DNA from 3 places in the Lentzea xerophila genome. Region 3 is predicted to be linked to each of the others. Evidence: riboswitches for the same ligand, from Rfam matches in the RefSeq annotation. Region 3 holds a riboswitch; each other region holds the start of a gene.
The links. Region 3 has a riboswitch for glycine ahead of gcvT (glycine cleavage system aminomethyltransferase GcvT). Riboswitches for the same ligand answer to the same signal wherever they lie in the genome.

Region 1 (4,572 bases), 940 kb from region 3:
GCCCGACGTCGTCGGCTCGGTGCTGTCGATCATCGGCATGGTCTCGATCGTGTACGCGGTCATCGAGGTGCCGGAGCACGGGTTCGGTTCGGCGGAGTTCGGCGTGCCGATCGCGATCGGCCTCGTGACGATGACCGGATTCGCGTTGTGGGAACGGCACACCACCGACCCGATGCTGGACCTCGGCTTCTTCTCCGACCGCCGCTTCACCGGTGCGGTCGCGTCGGGCGTGCTGGCGGCGTTCGGCATGGCGGGCTCGCTTTTCCTGTTGACGCAACACCTCCAGGGCGTGCTGGGCTACAGCCCGCTCGAAGCCGGCCTCCGCGTGGCGCCGATGGCGATCGCGTTGATCATCACCAGCAACACCCTGGGGCAGCTGGTGATGAAGCTGGGCGCGGGCAGGGCGATGCTACTCGGCATGACGATCGTCGCGACCGGTGTCGCGTTGCTGTCGATCGGCACGACCTACCCGCCGACGCTGGCGGGTCTGATCCTGATCGGCGTGGGTGTCGGTGTGTCGCAACCGGTCGCGGTCAACGCGCTGATGGGGTCGATCCCGCCGGAACGCGCCGGCATCGCGTCCGGACTGTCCGGAACGTTGACGGAACTGGGGTCCTCGTTCGGCATCGCGGTACTGGGCGCGTTGCTCTCGGCGCGGTTCGTGGCCTCGCTGCCGGACGGCGTTCCGGGGCGGTCGCTGAGCGAGGCGCTGCACAGCGGTGCGGACGTCACGGTCGTGCGCGAGGCGTTCTCGAACGGGATGAGCGTCAGCCTGCTGATCGGTGCGGTCGCCGTGTTCCTGGGAGGTGTTGTGGCCAGCATCCTGTTGCGGCGAGCCTAGGATCGATGGTGTGGACAGCGTGTGGTTCGGCAAGCCCAGGCCCAGCAGCGGGCAGCCCCTCGGCCTGAGTCGTGAGGCGATCGTCCGCAAGGCCATGGAAATGCTGGACGAGCACGGCATGCAGAAGCTGTCCATGCGCAAGCTCGCCGCGGAACTGGGCGCGGCGCCGATGTCGCTGTACTGGCACGTGCCGACGAAGGACGCGCTGATCGAACTCTGCCTGGACGAGGTCTACGGCGAGTTCGGCCTGCCGGACCCCGACGGCGACTGGGAGACCGAGGTGCGCGGGATGATGCACAGGTTGCGTCATCTCGCGCTCAAGCACCCGTGGTGGGTCCGCGGCATCGGTGAGTTCAACACCATCGGCCCGAACGCGGTGGCGTTCGCGGACGCGATGTTCGGCCCCATGCTGCGCGCCGGCCTGTCGACGGCCACCGCGGCGCAGTCGATCTCCACGCTGTCGAGCTACGTCTTCGGGTACTCGTTCGCCGAGGTGAACTTCGTCGGCCGCGGCGGGATGGACTCGCCGCCGCCGGACCTGGCGAAGATCGCCGACCTGTACCGGGAGAAGCACCCGCGCTACGTCGCGATGCTCGACGAGAAGGAGGTGTGGTCGCTCGAAACGCAGTTCGAGTTCGGGCTGGACTGCGTGATCGACGGCATCAAGGCGCGCGTCGCCGCCCTGCGATAGGCGAAACCCCCGCAGCGTGATCGCGTGCGGGGGCCTCATTCATTCAGTTGGTCTTAGACGACGGTCTCCAGCGGCGTGTGCGTGAGGCCGGTCGCCTCGGCCACCGGGCCGTTGGTGAGCAGGCCGGCGTGGGCGTTGAGGCCCAGGGCGAGCGAACGGTCGTCCTTGAGCGCCTTCTCCCAGCCCTTGTCGGCCAGCCCGACGGCGTACGGCAGCGTCACGTTGGTCAGCGCGTAGGTCGAGGTGCGCGGGACGGCGCCCGGCATGTTCGCCACGCAGTAGAACACCGAGTTGTGGACCTCGTAGGTCGGCTCGGCGTGGGTGGTCGCGCGCGAGTCCTCGAAGCAACCGCCCTGGTCGATGGCGATGTCGACGAGCACCGAACCCGGCTTCATCTCGGCGACCAGCGCGTTCGAGACGAGCTTCGGGGCGGCGGCACCGGGGACGAGCACGGCGCCGATGACCAGGTCGGCCTCGCGGACGGCCTGCTCGATGGCGAACGAGTTCGACGCCAGCGTGCGCAGGCGGCCCTGGAACTGGGCGTCGATCTGGCGCAGGCGGTCGACGTTGGTGTCGAGGATCTGCACGTCCGCGCCCATGCCCACGGCGATCGTGGCGGCGTTGATGCCCGCCACGCCGCCGCCGATCACGACCACGCGGGCCGGGGCGACACCGGGGACGCCGCCGGGCAGCACGCCGCGGCCGCCGGAGGGCTTCATCAGCGAGAACGCGCCGACCTGCGGGGCCAGCCGGCCCGCGACCTCGGACATCGGGGCGAGCAGCGGCAGCGCGCGGTTCGGCAGCTGCACGGTCTCGTAGGCGATGGCCGTGGTGCCGGACGCGAGCAGCGCCTCGGTCAGCGGCTTGTCGGCGGCGAGGTGCAGGTACGTGAAGAGGGTCTGGCCTGCGCGGAGACGGGGATACTCCTCGGCGATCGGCTCCTTGACCTTGAGAACCAGGTCACCCTCCGACCAGACGTCGTCGGCGGTCGGGAGGACCTTGGCACCGGCGGCGAGGTACTCCTCGTCGGTGATCGCGGAGCCGAGACCGGCGCCCTGCTCGACGTACACGTCGTGCCCGCGGCTGGTCAGTTCGTGCGCACCGGCAGGGGTGAGAGCGACGCGGTACTCGTGGTTCTTGATCTCGCGGGGAACTGCGATCCGCACGATGACTCCTCCGTTCGGTGGCCTACATCTCACAATGTGGAGCAGTGGGAAGGTCATGTCACTGTGCGGGTTGCACTATCCGGACCCGGTCCGGTTGTTCACCTGGGACAGAGCAACCTGAGCCACACCTGAGTGCCGGTCGACCGTTCCGCGTTGACACTCGGCGGGGACCGCACATAGCGTTCGCCCTCGAGAACTGAAGACCGGCCGCGGCGCGTCAGCGCCAGAACCCGAGTGGGAGAGACCTCGACGCACTGGTCGGGGCGCCGAAGGGGCAAGCTCCCGCACACTCTCAGGCAGCAAGACCGCTCGGGGTAGGCAACTCTGCACGGCGGAGGGGGCGCAAGTTTCCTGACCCGTCACTGCCAGAGGAGTCGCGCCGTGGAGTTCCCCGAGAACCTGCTCTACACCGTCGAGCACGAGTGGGTCGACTGGACGCCGGGCACCCAGGACCCGCTGACCTGCGGAATCACCGAGTACGCCGCGGACGCGCTCGGCGACATCGTCTACGTCCAGCTGCCCGAGGTCGGCGCCAAGGTCGTCACCAACGCCGTCTGCGGCGAGCTGGAGTCGACCAAGTCCGTCAGCGACCTGTTCTCGCCCGTCACCGGTGAGGTGATCGAGGTCAACAGCGCCGTCGTCGACGACCCGGCGATCGTGAACAACGACCCGTACGGCGAGGGCTGGCTGTTCAGGGTCCGCGTCGAGTCGGCCGAGAACCTCCTCACCGCGGCCAAGTACGCGGAACTCACCAAAACCGACTGACATGAGCCTGACTGACCGCTCCACCACCACGAAGGACTGATCAGTGGCGATCAGCGTTTTCGACCTGTTCTCCGTCGGCATCGGACCATCCAGTTCGCACACCGTCGGCCCGATGCGCGCCGCGGCGATGTTCGTCGAGAAGCTCGGCGCACGCGCGTCCGAAGTGGACCGCGTGCACGTCGAGCTGTTCGGCTCGCTCGGCGCGACCGGCCACGGCCACGGCAGCCCGAAGGCCGTGTTCCTCGGCCTCGAGGGCAACCTGCCGGAAGAAGTCGACCCCACCGTCGCGGCCGCCCGCGTCGAGGAGATCGTCAGCACCGGACGGCTCCGGCTCGGCGGCGCACGCGAGATCGACTTCGTGCACGACCGCGACCTCGTCATGCACCGCCGCAAGTCGCTCCCGTTGCACCCCAACGGGATGCGCTTCGAGGCCTACCAGGACGGCAAGTCCGTCGAGCACGCCGTCTACTACTCGATCGGCGGCGGGTTCGTCGTCGACGAGAACGCCTCCGGCACCGACCGGATCAAGCCGGACTCGACGCCGTTGCCGCACCCGTTCCTGACCGGCGACCAGTTGCTCGCGCGCTGCCGCGAGACCGGCCTGTCGATCAGCGAGATCATGATGGCCAACGAGCTGTCGTGGCGCACGGAAGACGAGGTGCGCCAAGGACTTCTGCATATTTGGCACGTCATGCAGGAGTGCGTGGAACGCGGCTGCAACGAGCACGGCGTCCTGCCCGGCGGCCTCAAGGTCCGCCGCCGCGCCGCCGAGATGCGCAAACGGCTGGAGGGCGAGCACTTCGTCACCGACCCGCTGCGGGTCATGGACTGGGTGACGCTCTTCGCGTTGGCGGTCAACGAGGAGAACGCGGCAGGCGGCCGCGTCGTCACCGCGCCGACCAACGGCGCGGCCGGCATCGTCCCGGCGGTCCTGCACTACTACACGAAGTTCGTGCCGGGAGCCAACGACGACGGAGTGGTTCGTTTTCTCTTGACGGCCGGTGCGATCGGCGTGCTGTTCAAGGAGAACGCCTCCATCTCCGGCGCCGAGGTCGGCTGCCAGGGCGAGGTCGGCTCGGCCTGCTCGATGGCCGCCGGCGGCCTCGCCG
Region 2 (4,572 bases), 330 kb from region 3:
GACCACCTGCGCAGGCGTGGCGTGCAGGACCTGGCGAGGATCACGCTCTTCTCCGACGGCACCACCGTCTACGAGTGCACCTCGCCGGAGGAGGTCGTCGACCTGCTCCAGGGCGGTCAGGGCGTGTTCGGCATCGCGGTGAGCGGCGCGATGCGCGAGATCTCCGGCACGATCCACGAGTTCCCGGCCGAACGTGCGGACGGCGTCGAGATCGCTCCGATGACCGAGGACGAGCTGGCCCGCCGGCGCCGCGAGCGTGCCACCGGCTGACCGGCCCGGCGAACGTGGCCGACTGGCCGTCGCGGATGGCCGGTCGGCAGCAGCGCCGGGACCTCGCCGGTCCCTAGCGTTGTCCGCATGATCACCACACCCTCCCGGCAGGTCGTGAAGGTGCTGACCGCCGCGGTGAAGCGAGCGGCCCGGCTGGAGTTCGGCGTCGTCGGCACCGAGAACCTCCTGATCGCGCTCGCCGACAGCAGTGGACCCGGTCGCAAGCTGGGCGTGAAGTCGTTGCGGGCCCAAGCGGCCGCACGGGGAACCGAGCACTGGGCCGGTGACGACGGCGGTGTGCTTCCCGAGGCTGATCCGGAAGTCATGGCGCTGATGCGCACCGCCCGCCACTCCGCCGGCGTCGAGTCGCCGTTGCCGGTCAGCCGTGCGCTGGACGGGTGCCTGCGGGCGGCGATCGCGCGGGCCGGTGACGGTGTCCTCACCACCACGCATCTCTCGGTGGCGTTGTTGTCGCAGGAGTCCGGCCGGGCCGCTGACCTGTTCACCGTGCTGCGGGTGGACGTCGAGGCGACGACCGAGGCCGTGCGGGCGGCCGCCGTGCCCGAGGACGCGCCCGCGGTGTGGTTGCTGCGCAAGGCAGGAGCGCTGGAAGGGGAGTCCGGCGGCGGGTACGTGCGCTGGCTGACCCGTTTGATCGCGCGCGGCCAGGGACTGGGCGGGCCGGTGCTGACCGTCGTCCGCCACGAAGCCGAGCGGATCGCCGTCGCCGCGGAACGGACCGTCTCGTCCCGGGACCTCGTGGCCGCGGTGCTGACGGTCGACCACCAGCTGGCCGTGGCGGGGCGGCGGCTGAAGCCGGAGTTCGCGTCCGGCACAGCGGCGGCGCTGCGGGCGGCGGGAGTGGACCCGGCCACGTTGCCGGTGGCGCCCGGCGCCGGGGTCGAGCGCTTCGTCGAAGGCGCGAAGCTCGTCGCGGCCCAGCGCGGGGACGACGTCGTGAGCACCGACCACCTGCTGGCGGCGGTGCGCGACGACCTGCTCGATCCGGTCGGCGGGGTGCTGCGGGGTCTTGGTGTTGAGACGTAGGTCGCGTCCGTAGCGACTAGCCGGGCTGCCTGCGGGTATTCTGCGCGGGTAGTCGCTGAACTCAGGCGGGAGAGACCGGGCTTCGAGCCCGGCGCCGAAGGAGCAATTCCCTCCCCGGGAACCTCTCAGGCACCCAGGACCGCCCGAGCGAGACGCCTCTGGAAAGTGGATTCCCCGGAATCCCGCCGACGGTGAAAGCCCATTCTCGTGGTGGGTGAACCTCTCAGGCGCCCGACATCGGGTACGGACAGAGCGGGGAGGGCACCAGGACACGTGTGCCCGCAGCCCCCCGGAGGCGTTTGATGACGCAGGACTCTGTTAGTACCGACCCCCAGCAGGGGGCCCACCCCCTCCGGATGCCGCTCGCCGCTCTCGAGCACGGCACCCCGTTCGCCGACCGCCACGTCGGCCCGCGCCCCGCCGAGCTCGCGCGCATCCTCGACGTCATCGGCGTCGGTTCGCTCGAGGAGCTGGCGCAGCACGCGGTGCCTTCGTCGATCCACGAGCGCGACCTCGTGCTGGACCTGCCCGCCCCGGCCACCGAGACCGAGGCGCTCGCGGAACTGCGTGAGCTCGCGTCGCAGAACCGCCCGATGACGCAGATGATCGGTCTCGGCTACTACGACACCGTGACGCCGGGCGTGATCCTGCGCAACGTCCTGGAGTCGCCCGCCTGGTACACCGCGTACACGCCGTACCAGCCGGAGATCTCGCAGGGCCGTCTTGAGGCGCTGCTGAACTTCCAGACGATGGTCGGCGACCTGACGGGCCTGCCGGTCGCGAACGCGTCCATGCTGGACGAGTCGACCGCCGCGGCCGAGGCGATGACGCTGGTGCGCCGGGCCGGCCGCGCGAAGTCGAACAAGTTCGTCATCGACGCCGACACGCTGCCGCAGACGCTGGCCGTGATCGAGACGCGCGCCGAGCCGCTGGGCATCGAGATCGTCGTCGCCGACCTGTCGCAGGGCATCGAGGGCCTCGGCCTCGGCGGCGACTTCTTCGGCGTCCTGCTGTCCTACCCCGGCGCGTCCGGTGTGGTGCGCGACCAGGCCGCGTTGATCGAGGAGATCCACGCCGCGGGCGCCCAGGCCGTCGTCGCCGCCGACCTGCTCGCGCTGACGCTGCTGCGCGCGCCGGGCGAGATCGGCGCGGACGTCGTCATCGGCACCACCCAGCGCTTCGGCGTGCCGATCGGCTTCGGTGGCCCGCACGCCGGCTACATGGCCGTCCGGTCCGGCCTGGAGCGTCAGCTGCCCGGCCGCCTCGTCGGTGTCTCCGTCGACGCCGACGGCTCGCTGGCCTACCGCCTCGCGCTGCAGACGCGCGAGCAGCACATCCGCCGCGAGAAGGCCACGTCGAACATCTGCACCGCGCAGGTGCTGCTGGCCGTGATCGCCTCGATGTACGCCGTCTACCACGGTCCCGAGGGTCTGCGCGCCATCGCGACCCGCGTGCACCGCCTGGCCACCGTGCTCGCCACGGGCCTGTGCGAGGCCGGTCTGGACGTCGTGCACGGCGAGTTCTTCGACACCGTCGAGGTCCGCGTTCCCGGTGAGGCCGCCGCGGTCGTCGAGAAGGCCCGTGCCGCCGGCATCAACCTGCGCAAGGTCGACGAGGACGTCGTCGCCATCGCCTGCGACGAGAAGACCACGCGCGCGCACGTCGTCGCCGTGTGGCAGGCCTTCGGTGTCACCGGGGCCGATGTGGACGCGATCGACGCCGACACCGCGGACGGCATCCCGGCCGACCTGCGCCGCACGTCCGACTACCTGACCCACCCGGTCTTCCACGCGCACCGCTCGGAGACCGCGCTGCTGCGCTACCTGCGCGCGTTGTCCGACAAGGACGTCGCCCTGGACCGCAGCATGATCCCGCTCGGCTCCTGCACGATGAAGCTGAACGCCACCGCGGAGATGGAGTCCATCACGTGGCCGGAGTTCTCGACGCTGCACCCGTTCGCTCCCGCCGAGGACGCTGCCGGTCTGCTGCGCATCGTCTCTGATCTCGAGGCCTGGCTGGCCGAGGTCACCGGGTACGACGCGGTGTCGTTGCAGCCCAACGCCGGTTCGCAGGGTGAGTTCGCCGGTCTGCTGGCGATCCGCGCCTACCACCGCGCGAACGGCAACGCCGACCGCGACGTCTGCCTGATCCCGTCGTCCGCCCACGGCACCAACGCCGCGTCCGCCGTCATGGCCGGCATGCGCGTCGTCGTCGTGAAGTGCGACGACAAGGGCAACATCGACATGGGCCACCTGCGTTCCACGGTCGCCGAGCACGCGGACGACCTCGCCGCGATCATGATCACCTACCCGTCGACCCACGGCGTGTACGAGGACACCGTCCGCGAGGTCTGCGGCCTGGTCCACGACGCGGGCGGCCAGGTGTACGTCGACGGCGCGAACCTCAACGCTCTCATCGGCCTGGCGCGGTACGGCAAGTTCGGCTCGGACGTCTCGCACCTGAACCTGCACAAGACGTTCTGCATCCCGCACGGCGGCGGTGGCCCCGGCGTCGGCCCGATCGGCGTCCGCTCGCACCTCGCCCCGTTCCTGCCGAACCACCCGCTGCAGCCCACCGCCGGTCCCGCCACGGGCGTCGGCCCGATCAGCGCCGCCCCGTGGGGTTCCGCGTCGATCCTGCCGATCTCGTGGGCGTACGTGCGGATGATGGGCGGCGACGGCCTGCGCCGCGCCACCCTGACGGCCGTGGCCGCCGCGAACTACGTGGCGCGCAGGCTGGACGAGCACTACCCGGTCCTCTACACCGGCGAGGGCGGCTTCGTGGCCCACGAGTGCATCCTCGACCTGCGCCCGATCACCAAGGCCACCGGCGTGACGGTGGACGACGTGGCCAAGCGGCTCGCCGACTACGGCCTGCACGCCCCGACGATGTCGTTCCCGGTCGCCGGCACCCTGATGGTCGAGCCGACCGAGTCCGAGGACCTGGCCGAGATCGACAGGTTCATCGACGCCATGATCGCCATCAAGCGCGAGATCGACCGCGTCGGCGCCGGCGAGTGGCCCGTCGAGGACAACCCGCTGCGCAACGCGCCGCACACCGCGGCCTGCGTGACCGTCGGCGAGTGGAACCACCCGTACACCCGCGAGGAGGCCGTGTACCCGGCCGGTACCGGTGCTCCGAAGATCTGGCCGCCGGTCCGCCGGATCGACGGCGCGAAGGGCGACCGCAACCTGGTCTGCTCCTGCCCGCCGCTCGAGGCGTACAGCAGCTGATCGAGGGTTTTCAGGCCCCGAC
Region 3 (4,572 bases):
GCGGCCGCGTTGGCCTGCGCGCCCGAGTGCGGCTGGACGTTCGCGAAGCCCGCGCCGAAGAGCGACTTGATGCGCTCGATGGCGAGGCGCTCGACGACGTCCACGTGCTCGCAGCCGCCGTAGTAGCGGCGGCCGGGGTAGCCCTCGGCGTACTTGTTGGTCAGCACCGAGCCCTGGGCCTGCAGCACGGAGACCGGGGTGAAGTTCTCCGAGGCGATCATCTCGAGGGTGCCCTGCTGGCGCGCCAGCTCGGCCGCGACGGCCTCGGCGACCTCGGGGTCGTACTCCGCGAGGGAGGCGTTGAACTGGTCGGACATCTGGAAGATCTCCCTACTTGGCGCGCTTGTAGAACGGAAGTGCGACGACCTCGACCGGCTGCTTCTTGCCGCGGACGTCCACCAGCAGTTGGGTGCCCGGCTCGGCACTGCCCCGGGACACGTAGGCCATGGCGACCGAGTAGCCGAGGGTCGGGGACAGCGCGCCCGACGTCACCTCGCCCACGACCTCGTCGCCGTTCAGGACCGCGTAACCGTGGCGCGGGGCGCGGCGCTCGGGGGTCTTCAGCCCGACCAGGACCGAGTCCACACCGGACTCCGCCACCTTCGCCAGCGCCTCACGGCCCACGAAGTCGCCCGGCTTGTCGAGCTTCACGACGCGGCCGAGGTTCGCGTTGAACGGCGTGAGCGACGTCGTGAGCTCGTTGCCGTACAGCGGCATTCCGGCTTCGAGGCGCAACGTGTCGCGGCAGCCGAGGCCGCACGGCTTGAGCTCGTGCGCCTCACCCGCGGCCAGCAGCGCGGCCCAGACGGCGGAGGCGTCGGCCGGTGCGACGAAGAGCTCGAAGCCCTCCTCACCCGTGTATCCGGTGCGCGCGAGGAGCGCGTCGACGCCGGCCACCTTCGACGGGTAGGAGGCGTAGTACTTGACCGTGGACAGGTCCGTGTCGGTGAGACCGGAGAGGATCTCGACCGACTTCGGACCCTGGATCGCGATCAACGCGTAGTCCGTCGAGGCGTCCGTGACGACGGTGTCGAACCCGGCGGCGCGCTCGACCAGCGCGTCCGCCACCACAGCGGCGTTGGAGGCGTTCGCGACGACCATGTACTCCTCGTCGCCCAGGCGGTACACGATCAGGTCGTCGAGCACGCCGCCGTCGGCCTGGGTGATCATCGTGTAGCGCGCCTTGCCGACGGCCAGCGCGGAGATGTGGCCGACCAGCGCGTAGTCGAGCGCTTCGCCCGCCTGCGGACCGGTCAGGACGATCTCACCCATGTGCGTGAGGTCGAACAGGCCCGCGGTGGTGCGCACGGCGTGGTGCTCCGCGAGTTCGGACGAGTAGCGCAGCGGCATCCGCCAGCCCGCGAAGTCGGTGAACATCGCGCCGAGCTGTTCGTGCTCGGCGTTCAGAGGCGTGAGGCGGGACATCAGAACGCTCCTCCAGGGTGCGCCGAAGAGCCGGACCAGGCCGGCTGAGGCAACAGAAGAATGACACGGTCCATCGGAGACTCCTCACTAGAGCGAGCCTCCCCCTCTGTCATGAGCCTGAGAGCTTCACCACCGAAGTGGCTTGCACCGTGGGCGAGGCTGCTGATGAGCCTGCTTTTCAGAGTTGCCTTCGTCGCGCGGTACCTGTACCTGAGAGATTCCGGGGAGGAGTTGCTCCTTCGGCGCTCCCACCGAAGGGAGCTCTCCCGCGCGACATCGACGGCCGTGTTCAGTTGGTAGCCCCAGACGCTAGCAGGCCAAACGTCACAGCGGCACGCCCTGCGCGGTCTTCTCCACCACCTTGCGCTCCGCCCAGAACGACAGGAACGGCACGGTGCCGGCGAGCAGCACGAGCGCGGTGCCCTTGATGGACCACCGCAGCTTCAGCGCCAGGTCGACGGAAATCACCAGGTAGATCGCGTAGAGGAAGCCGTGGACCGGCCCCACGACCTTCATCGCCCCGTCCATGTCTGCGGCGTACTTGAGCACCATGGCCACGACCAGGAGCAGCAGGAAGACTCCGACCACGTAAGCCATGACCCTGAACCGGGTCAACGCACCCTTCATCTGCCCGCCTTCGCTCAACGACCGTCCCGCGCGTTGAGGTCCGCGAGCATGCGGTTGTAGGCCGCGAGCTCCGCGTCTTCGTCATCGTCGAAGTGCTCGACAGGCGCGGGTTTGACGGCGTCCACGGTAGCTACCGGCGCAGGGGCGGGCGCAACCGGCTCCGGTGCGAGAGCCTCGTCACGGCGCTGGCGGGTCAGCCGGCGGAAACGCCACACCATGAAGAGGGGGAAGAGGCCGAAGAGCGGCCACTGGAGCACGTAGCCGAGGTTCTGGAACGTGCCGCTGGCGGACTCGAAGCGCTGCCACTGCCAGTACGCGAGCCCGCAACAGACGATCAACGCCGCCAGACAGGCGAACGCGATCAGCACACGCTGGGGAGTAAGGAGGCCGCGCACGACCTCCACACTACTTGCCACAGGGTGAGGCCTCCGCGCAGGAGGCCGACCCGGTTGGGGGTCCGGGGGCTTGCCCCCGGCTGGGGTGTGGGGGCTCGGCCCCCACAAAACACGCGGAACGAACTTCGGCGAGCGCTCCCCGCGAGCACACCTCGCCCGTTCGTTACGCCGTTCTACGCCACGCCGTCCCGGCGCTGCCTCTGCAGACGTGCGACGCACCAGGCCGCGGCGGAGCCACGGCGAAGGTGCTGGAGAACCGTCATCGGTCCCAGGCGCCTCCCGAGGTCGGCAGGCGTCAGGCCCGCCGCGCGGTAGTCGAGCGCGCGCTGGTCCAACGGGCTGATGCCCGCGTCCCACCACTGCTCGGCCTCGGCGACGTCGCCCACCAGCTGCCAGTAGCTCGCCGCGGCGGCGAGCAACGCCTCGGGTGCCTCCGGCGCCCGCTTGCGCATCGCGGCCACGTAGGCCGGATCCGCCGAGTCGACCTTGACCAAGCCACGCGACCCGCCCTTGGTGGCACCCCGCTGCACGGGGATGCCGGGCGCCGAGGGGGGAGCCTCAGCGAGCCACGCGTTCTTGATCCGGTTCACCTCCTGCATCTCTGCGTCATCAGACCGTTCAGCCGCCCACTGCTTCAAGAGCTCGTGGACCCCGGAGTCCTCGACCATCCATGCCTCCTCGTCGGTCGGGGATCGGCCATTGCAGCGGAAGGTATTCGGTAGGTCTGACAATCGCCAGACCCTGAATCACCAGAACACCCGTTACCAGTGCGTGATTGGCCTCATTCCACCCGTCCGGCTCAACGCGAACGGCCGAGGATCACGGTGCGTCACTAGGCGACAGGGGCTGCCGTACCGAAGAGGCTCCTGACGAAGGTGATGATCGACTCAGCGCCCTGACGCAGCCAGCCGAGGACCTGCTGGACCGCCGAAGCGGACTCCTCGGGCTGGGTGATCAGGAGGAACAGCACCAGCGCGACGCCCGCCAGCACTAGCACCTTCTTGAGGTTCACAGGTACCTCTCCGTCCATGTCGCTCACCGGTCAGGCGGCGGACCGCCCGTGTCACCCGTCATGGTCCCTCATTCACCCTTGCGATGAACAACGACCACGCCCAACTCGTCCCAGGATCCACCAGCGACGCACGCCTGCACGGCGGGCAATGTCACCCGAATGGCGGCTAAAGAGGGGCGTCAACAGCGCCGATGTCCTGGGCACGAGGTGAACACGGACTCCCTCGCATCCCACAGCTTGGACCAGACACTGTTGCACCGGGCCTCACCCGGATGCCGAAGCGTCGGCATCACGCTCCGTCACGCCGTCGTGGCGCAATTAATGCGCGCCCGAGCATTCATCCAATTACTCCTGCCCGCCGCAGTTCCATAATCTCTTCGTCCGATACACCCATGTCCGCAAGCACTTCTCCGGTGTTCACGCCGGTGGATACCGGGGGCGTCGGAACGGCCGTCGGCGTGCGGTCGAAGCGGGGTGCCGGCGCGGGATGCAGCGAGCCGGAGACGTCCACGAAAGTGGAGCGCGCCGCGTTGTACGGATGCCGCGTCGCCTCGGCAGGGGTCAGCACCGGCGCCAGGCACGCGTCCGTGTCGCGCGCGAGGTCCGCCCACTCGTCCCGCGGCCTGGTCTTCACCGCCGCCGCGATGCGTTCGCGCAGCTCAGGCCAGTTCGCCGGGTCGTTGCGCGAGGGTGCGTCCTCCAGCCCCAGCACGCGCACCAGGTCGGCGTAGAACTTCTCCTCCAGCGCGCCCACGGCCACGTACCGGCCGTCCGCGGCCTCGTAGACGTCGTAGAACGGCACGCCGCCGTCGAGCATGTTCTCGCCGCGCCCGCCCGGCCACATGCCCGCGGACCGCATCCCGTGCAGGAACGTCGTCAGCAGCGCCGTTCCGTCGACCATCGCCGCGTCGACGACCTGGCCACGTCCGGAGCGCTCCCGTTCGTACAGCGCGGCGAGCACGCCCAGGGCCAGCAGCAACCCTCCCCCGCCGAAGTCGCCGAGGAGGTTGATCGGGAACGACGGCGGCCCGCCGGCCCGTCCGAGCGGCTCCAGCGCGCCCGCGATGGCGATGTAGTTGATGTCGTGACCGGCCCGCTGAGCCAGCGGCCCGT

Region 1: another riboswitch for glycine. It lies ahead of gcvH (glycine cleavage system protein GcvH); the one in region 3 lies ahead of gcvT (glycine cleavage system aminomethyltransferase GcvT).
Region 2: another riboswitch for glycine. It lies ahead of gcvP (aminomethyl-transferring glycine dehydrogenase); the one in region 3 lies ahead of gcvT (glycine cleavage system aminomethyltransferase GcvT).

Annotation. Positions count from the first base shown of each region.
Region 1 covers NZ_CP194934.1:327,130-331,701, forward strand. Annotated here, with positions in the region: gene ACRSBM_RS01695 (MFS transporter) at 1-841, shown strand, start outside; gene ACRSBM_RS01700 (TetR/AcrR family transcriptional regulator) at 852-1,532, shown strand; gene ald (alanine dehydrogenase) at 1,586-2,698, opposite strand; glycine riboswitch at 2,924-3,016, shown strand; gene gcvH (glycine cleavage system protein GcvH) at 3,080-3,463, shown strand; gene ACRSBM_RS01715 (L-serine ammonia-lyase) at 3,507-4,572, shown strand, end outside.
Region 2 covers NZ_CP194934.1:1,602,531-1,607,102, forward strand. Annotated here, with positions in the region: gene ACRSBM_RS07910 (MerR family transcriptional regulator) at 1-270, shown strand, start outside; gene ACRSBM_RS07915 (Clp protease N-terminal domain-containing protein) at 358-1,317, shown strand; glycine riboswitch at 1,374-1,469, shown strand; gene gcvP (aminomethyl-transferring glycine dehydrogenase) at 1,674-4,550, shown strand; gene ACRSBM_RS07925 (hypothetical protein) at 4,561-4,572, opposite strand, start outside.
Region 3 covers NZ_CP194934.1:1,268,434-1,273,005, reverse strand. Annotated here, with positions in the region: gene glyA (serine hydroxymethyltransferase) at 1-317, opposite strand, end outside; gene gcvT (glycine cleavage system aminomethyltransferase GcvT) at 331-1,425, opposite strand; glycine riboswitch at 1,525-1,612, opposite strand; glycine riboswitch at 1,614-1,704, opposite strand; gene ACRSBM_RS06280 (DUF3817 domain-containing protein) at 1,750-2,052, opposite strand; gene ACRSBM_RS06275 (hypothetical protein) at 2,067-2,447, opposite strand; gene ACRSBM_RS06270 (helix-turn-helix transcriptional regulator) at 2,621-3,115, opposite strand; gene ACRSBM_RS06265 (hypothetical protein) at 3,280-3,459, opposite strand; gene ACRSBM_RS06260 (CaiB/BaiF CoA transferase family protein) at 3,797-4,572, opposite strand, start outside.